Regions from separate parts of the Cellulosimicrobium sp. GQ32 genome, predicted to be linked through region 2. Evidence: riboswitches for the same ligand, from Rfam matches in the RefSeq annotation. Region 2 holds a riboswitch; the other holds the start of a gene.
What was found. Region 2 has a riboswitch for FMN ahead of ribD (bifunctional diaminohydroxyphosphoribosylaminopyrimidine deaminase/5-amino-6-(5-phosphoribosylamino)uracil reductase RibD). Riboswitches for the same ligand answer to the same signal wherever they lie in the genome.
Positions count from the first base shown of each region.

Region 1: another riboswitch for FMN. It lies ahead of pnuC (nicotinamide riboside transporter PnuC); the one in region 2 lies ahead of ribD (bifunctional diaminohydroxyphosphoribosylaminopyrimidine deaminase/5-amino-6-(5-phosphoribosylamino)uracil reductase RibD).

Region 1 covers NZ_JCAXEP010000006.1:118,415-121,787, forward strand. Annotated here, with positions in the region: gene AC6CH9_RS11775 (VOC family protein) at 1-20, shown strand, start outside; gene AC6CH9_RS11780 (hypothetical protein) at 30-701, shown strand; gene pnuC (nicotinamide riboside transporter PnuC) at 734-1,432, opposite strand; FMN riboswitch at 1,585-1,708, opposite strand; gene AC6CH9_RS11790 (TetR/AcrR family transcriptional regulator) at 1,856-2,626, opposite strand; gene AC6CH9_RS11795 (class I SAM-dependent methyltransferase) at 2,673-3,373, opposite strand, start outside.
Region 2 covers NZ_JCAXEP010000002.1:312,914-316,286, reverse strand. Annotated here, with positions in the region: gene AC6CH9_RS05140 (GNAT family N-acetyltransferase) at 1-312, opposite strand, end outside; gene rpe (ribulose-phosphate 3-epimerase) at 366-1,034, shown strand; FMN riboswitch at 1,251-1,376, shown strand; gene ribD (bifunctional diaminohydroxyphosphoribosylaminopyrimidine deaminase/5-amino-6-(5-phosphoribosylamino)uracil reductase RibD) at 1,536-2,660, shown strand; gene AC6CH9_RS05125 (riboflavin synthase) at 2,660-3,283, shown strand; gene ribA (GTP cyclohydrolase II) at 3,280-3,373, shown strand, end outside.

The sequences.
Region 1 (3,373 bases), on a different contig from region 2:
GCGCGCTCCCGTCGTCGTAAGGTGCGCGCGTGACGATGACGGCCGGTCGGGTGACCTGGGACGACGACGCCTCCGCGGGCGCGTGGATCGCGGAGCGGCTCGGGGAGTTCGGCCCGCGCGTCGACGGCACGGTCCCGCGCGGGTTCGCGGCGTACGCGTGCGTCCCGCACCCGGGCTGGGACGACGACGTCGCGCTCGCGGCGCGCACCGACGCCCTGGCCGGGGCGCTCGCACCCTTCACGGGCGCCCAGCCGGTGCACCTCGCCCTGTGGACGGGCCACGCGTTCCTCTACGACCACGGCACCGACCCGCGCGCGAGCTCGGGCGTCGCACCGTTGGTCGGGTGGCCCGAGGACGAGCCGCGCCCGACCGCGGCGGAGATCGAGCGCGCGGTCGCCGAGGCGTGGGAGCACCTCGCGCCGACGCTCGTCGAGCGCCCGGCCGCCCCGATGCTCCTGCTCCCGCACCGCGAGTACCACCTGTGGACGGGGACGCTCACCGACGCCGACGCGTTCCGCGACCACGAGCAGCCGCCCAACCTGTGGTGGCCCGAGGACCGCTCGTGGTTCGTCGGGACCGAGATCGACGCCGCCGCGACCTACGTGGGCGGGAGCGGCGCGCTCGTCGAGGCGCTGTGCGCGGACCCGGCGCTGCGCGCGAGCCGGGTGGCGCCGTCGGACCCGATGCTGTTCGAGGACTGACCCGCGACCGCTGTCCGGGCCGCGGGCCCGGGTCAGGCGGGCGCGCCCGCCGCCTCTGCCTCGGCCGTCGCGCGACGGTTGACGCGCCACCACACGAAGAACCCGACGAGCGTGAACGCGCCGTAGAACACGTACATGAACGCCGACGCGTAGAAGCCGGCCGAGATCAGCAGCGGCACGCCCACGACGTCCACCGCGACCCAGATCAGCCAGAACTCGACCCAGCCCTTGGCCATGCCGTACGTCGCGAGCAGCGAGCCCATGAAGATCCAGGCGTCGGCCCAGACCGGCTCGTACGACTCGAGCGCGCGGAACACGGGGGTGAGCAGCGCCGTCCCGCCGACGAGCGCGACGACGAGGAACGCACGCTGACGCCACGACGCCCAGCGCGGCACGACCGCGACACCGTGGCTGTCCGCGTCGGCGTCGCCGAGCCGGGCCTGGGTCTTGCGCCACTGCACCCAGCCGTAGACCGACACGACGACGAACATCACCTGGCGTCCCGCCTGGCCCAGCAGGTTGACGGGATTGGGTGTCGCGAACACCGCGCCGAGGAACACCGTGAGCAGCAGCAGGTTGCCGACGATGCCCACCGGCCACGCCCACACCTTGCGCCGCATGCCGCCCAGCGCCGACGCCAGGCCGAACCCGTTGCCCACGATCTCGCGCCACAGCAGGTGCTGGTCGCCGATCGTCAGCTGCGCGTCGAACAGCGCGTGGATCAGGTCCATCGGATGTCCTCGTCCTCCCGGGCACGTCGGGCTCCGGGGTGAGGGGCGGGCGGCGGGGCCGGGCCACGAGGGCCCGACGGCGTCGCTCGCCACGGCGAGCCCGCGCCCCGTCGCGCGGGCTCGCGAGAGCCCGGCCGAGGACGGCCGCGCCGCACGTGCTTCCTCCCATCCGGACTGTCACCGTCGGTCCTGGAGTTCCACCAGGTCAACCGCGCGTGGGCGCGGGTCGCGGACTGTCACCGCCGGCTCGGAATTGCACCGACCCCGGAGCACGTTCGTGCGTACTGCGTTCTGCAACCGCCGATGCTACCTGCGCATTCCCCGACGCCGCGGCGATCGGTCACTCGACGCGACATCGGCACGTCCGACCGAGGTCGGCAGTCGCGATGACCGAGCTCGGCAGAAGCTGCCGATCTCAGCTGGTCACGCGAGCGCGTCGCGTACAGCGCGCGCGACGTCGTCCGCGACGCCCTGGGCGTCGGCCCCGGCGTCGACCACGGTGACGACGACGCGGCGCGCCGGGCCCCCGCCGTTCCCGGTGCTGTGCCGCTCGGCCGAGCCGCCGTCGCCGTCGGTCGCGGCGTACCGGCCGACGGCGGCGCGGCGCAGGTCCGCGAACGCCTCCTCGAGCTGGGGGCGCAGGTCCTGGTCAGGGGAGCGCAGCCACCGGCGCAGGAGCGCGTTGTGCACGGCGACGACCGACGCGGCGAACGCGATGGACGCGGTGGAGCGGCGCTCGTCCGGCGGGAGCGCGTCGCGCAGGTACGCGGTGAAGGCGCGCTCGTAGCGGTGCGTCGTGACGAGCTCGCGGTCGCGCAGCGCCGGCACCTGCTGGAGAAGCTGCCAGCGGGCCAGCGACGTCTCGCGCTGTCCCACGTGGTGGTCGAACACGAGTCGCGCCGCGCGGCAGACCTCGACGTACGGGTCGACGGCGGGGTCCGGCGTGAGCCGGCCCTCGGCGTCGGGCACGGGCCGAGTCGCTGCGAGCATGACGACGACCTCGTCGAGCAGGAGCTCGTGGTCCGCGAAGACCACGTCCTCCTTGGACCCGTAACGGCGGAAGAAGGTGGCGCGGCTGACCTGGGCGGCGTCGGCGATCTCCTCGACGGTCGTCTGCTCGTAGCCCTTGCGGGTGAAGAGCTCGATCGCTGCGTCGACGGCCTGGGCATGGGTGCGGCTGCGGACGTCGGTCATGCACCGGACGGTACACCGGTACCCGTCGCTCGCCCCGCCCAGGAGGTCAGGGCACGAGCCGGTAGAACCGGAAGAACGAGAAGTCATCCACGGGCAGCACCGCGACGTCCGCGAACCCGGCCTCGCGCGCGTAGCGGCGCAGGGTCGCAGGGCGCATGACGGTCCCGGTCCCGACGGACGGCCGCGACGACAGCCCGTCGGGCAGGCACACGAAGAGGCTGTACCCGTACATGACCCGGTCGACGTCGTCGGCGGGCGCGGTGAACTCCTCGCCGACGGCCTCGTCCATGACCACCACGACGCCGTCGGGCCGGACCGCGCGGCGCACGGCGTCGAGCACCGCGGCGGGGCGCGGCATGTCGTGGACGCACTCGAACGCGAACGCGGCGTCGAACGGCAGACCGGCCGGCTCGACGAGGCCGAGCTCGGCGGCGTCGGCGAGGTGGAACGTCACGCGGCCCGCGAGCCCCGCCTCCTCGGCCGCCGCGCGGGCCGCCGCGACCGACGGGCGGTCCACGTCGACGCCGTGGAGCACCGCGTCCGGGTAGGCGCGTGCGAGCGCGAGCGTCGACCACCCGAACCCGCACCCGACGTCGACGACCCGGGCCCCCGGCCGGCGCAGCACGTCGTGGACCGCCGGGACCCGCGCGAGCGTCGGGGCGAGCTCGCGCTCGAACCACGGCCGGTTGACCTCGGCCTGGGCCTCGCGCGCGTCGTCGCCGAGCTGGTCCCAGGAGACGCCGCCCC
Region 2 (3,373 bases):
CGGGCGCCACGCGGACGCGTAGGCGTAGCCCGCGACCACCGGGTCGCTCGTGCCGTCCGGTCGTGTCGGGCCGTCGACCTCGGCGACGAGGAACGGCAGGCCGCGCGCGGTGACGTCGTCGAGCTTGCGCTGCCACGCCGGGACGTCCCAGACCTCCTCCTCGAACGTCACGCACGTGTCGCGGACGAACGGGGCGGCGATCTCGGCGATGCGCCCGAGGTCGTTCGCGGTGGCGGGTCGCACCGCCGCCGGGTGCTCCCCGGTCGACGTGGACGGCGAGGCGGTCGGGCCGGGGGAGGGGAGGGTGCTCACGGGAGGAGCCTACGAGCGCGGCGACCGGCCGGGCGCGCCCTAGGCTGGAGCCCATGGCAGCCCTCATCGCACCGAGCATCCTGTCCGCCGACTTCGCGAACCTCGAGCGCGACCTGAACGCGATCTCGACCGCGGACTACGCGCACGTCGACGTCATGGACAACCACTTCGTGCCGAACCTCACGCTCGGGCTGCCGGTCTTCGAGCGTCTGGCGCAGGTATCGCCCGTCCCGATCGACGCGCACCTCATGATCGAGGACCCGGACCGCTGGGCGCCGGCGTACGCGGAGGCGGGGGCGGCGTCCGTGACGTTCCACGCCGAGGCCGCTGCTGCCCCTGTACGGCTCGCTCGCGAGCTCCGGCGCCTCGGATCCCGAGCAGGGGTCGCGCTGCGCCCTGCGACCCCTGTGGAGCCCTTCCTGGACCTCCTGGCGGAGGTCGACATGATCCTCGTCATGACGGTCGAGCCCGGCTTCGGCGGGCAGTCGTTCATCGACGGGACGCTCCCCAAGATCCGGCGGGCGCGCGAGGCCGTGAGCGAGTCGGGCCTGGACGTGTGGATCCAGGTCGACGGGGGAGTGTCGCGCTCGACGATCGAGCGGGCGGCCGACGCGGGGGCGAACGTCTTCGTCGCGGGGTCGGCGGTGTACGGGGCGGAGAGCGTGCCGGACGAGATCCGGGCGCTGCGCGAGCTGGCGGACGCCTCGGCGCACGCGCACTGACGGCCGACCCGAGAAGGAGCCCGAGCGGAGGGCTCCTTCTCTCGTACCGAGAAAAATAGTGTGCCAAGCGGTCACAACCACCCCACCGAATCGAGAAACCTCACCGACCAGCACGGAGGAGCCGGGGTGGCCCGGTTCACGTTCGCTCGACGGGCGGACGTGTCGGTCCGGAGGAATGCGCGAGTAGCATGCTCGGTTGAAAGCAGCAGTACGCACGAACGTGCTCCGGGGTCGGTGCAATTCCGAGCCGGCGGTGACAGTCCGCGACCCGCGCCCACGCGCGGTTGACCTGGTGGAACTCCAGGACCGACGGTGAAAGTCCGGATGGGAGGAAGCACGTGCGGCGCGGCCACGCCCAGAGCGTGGTGCTCCGGCGACCCGTCGGGGCACCCGTTCGTGACGGCGACGGCCGCACCGTGGTGAGCGACGCCGTCGGGCCGGTCCAGGCCTGACCCCGCCGCCCGCCCTCACCCCGGAGCGCTCGTGCCCGGGAGGAGGACGATGGGCGAGCACCCCAGCACCCTGACGATCGACGCCGCGATGGCGCGCGCGCTCGAGCTCGCGGCTCGCGGGCCCGGGCACGGGCCCAACCCCCGGGTCGGCTGCGTGCTCCTGGGCCCCGCTCCAGGCGGTCGGCCGGTGCCCGACGGCGCCCCACCGGAATCTCTGGACCCGCACCCGCGGCCCGTCCTCGCCGAGGGATACCACCGTGGTGCGGGCACGCCCCACGCCGAGGCCGCGGCCCTCGCCGACGCCCGGGAGCGCGGCGTCGACGTCGCCGGTGCGACCGCCGTCGTCACGCTCGAGCCGTGCGCCCACACGGGCCGCACCGGACCGTGCGCCGACGCGCTCGTCGCCGCGGGTGTCGCCGAGGTCGTGCACGCCGTCGCCGACCCCAACCCTGTGGCGACGGGCGGCGCCCACCGCCTGCGTGCGGCGGGTGTGCGAGTCGTGCGGGGTCTGCGCGCCGCGGAGGGCGAGGAGCTCCTCCGGGTGTGGCTCACGTCCGTGCGCCGGGGCACGCCGTACGTGACGCTCAAGATCGCGACGACGCTCGACGGCTACGTCGCCGCCGAGGACGGGACGAGCCGCTGGATCACCGGACCCGCGGCACGCGAGCACGCGCACCGCGTGCGGGCCGAGGTCGACGCGATCCTCGTCGGCACGGGCACTCTCCTCACGGACGACCCGGCGCTCACCGCCCGGGTTCCTGCCCGTGACGCCGCGAGCGCCGGGCGTCTCGCGGCGCACCAGCCGCTGCGGGTCGTCGTCGGGCTGCGCGGGATCCCCCCGTCGGCGCGGGTGCGCGGGGAAGGGGGCGAGCTGGTGCACCTGCTGACGCGCGACGTCGGTGAGGTGCTGGCCCGGCTCGGGGACCGTGAGGTGAGGCACGTGCTCGTGGAGGGGGGTCCGACGCTCGCGACGGCGTTCCTCGCGGCGGGCGCGGTGGACGAGCTGCACGCGTACGTGGCCCCGGTGCTGCTGGGGGGCGGTCGGCGGGCCGTGGACGGACTGGGCGTGGCGACGATCGGCGACGCGCACCGGTTCCGCACGGTCGAGGTGAGGCGCGTCGGGGACGACGCGCTGGTGGTGTCCAGGAAGCGCACGGAAGGACGGGGCGGCTGATGTTCACGGGGATCGTGGAGGAGATCGGGAAGGTCCGGGACATCGGGTTCCCGGGCGGCGAGGGGGAGGACGCGGTGCTCACGGTCGAGGGGCCGCTCGTCACGTCGGATGCGACGCTGGGCGACTCGATCGCCGTGAACGGTGTGTGCCTGACGGTCGCGAGCCTCGGAGGTGACGGGTCGTTCACGGCGGACGTGATGCCGGAGTCGTTGCGTCGCACGGCCCTCGGTGATCTCGTGGCGGGGTCGCCGGTGAACCTGGAGCGGGCCGTCCGGGCGGACGCGCGGCTGGGCGGGCACGTGGTGCAGGGACACGTCGACGGCGTCGGGACGCTCGTGAGCCGGGACCCGGGGGAGCGCTGGGACGACCTGGTGCTCTCCGCTCCGGCCGGGCTGACACGCTATGTCGCAGAGAAGGGCTCGATCGCGGTGAGCGGGGTGTCGCTCACGGTGACGCACGTGGACGACGAGACGTTCGGCGTCTCGCTGATCCCGACGACGCTCGAGGCGACGATCCTCGGTGCGCTCGCCCCGGGCGACCGGGTGAACCTCGAGGTCGACGTGCTCGCGAAGTACGTCGAGCGCCTGCTCCTGTCTGGCGTCGTCCCCGGGAGCGCGTCGTGACGGGCGCGGGGTCCGCGAGCGCCGCCGTGCCGGAGGGGTCGGGGGCCGTGCGACTGGGGTCGGTCGAGGAGGCGCTGGCGGAGATCCGGG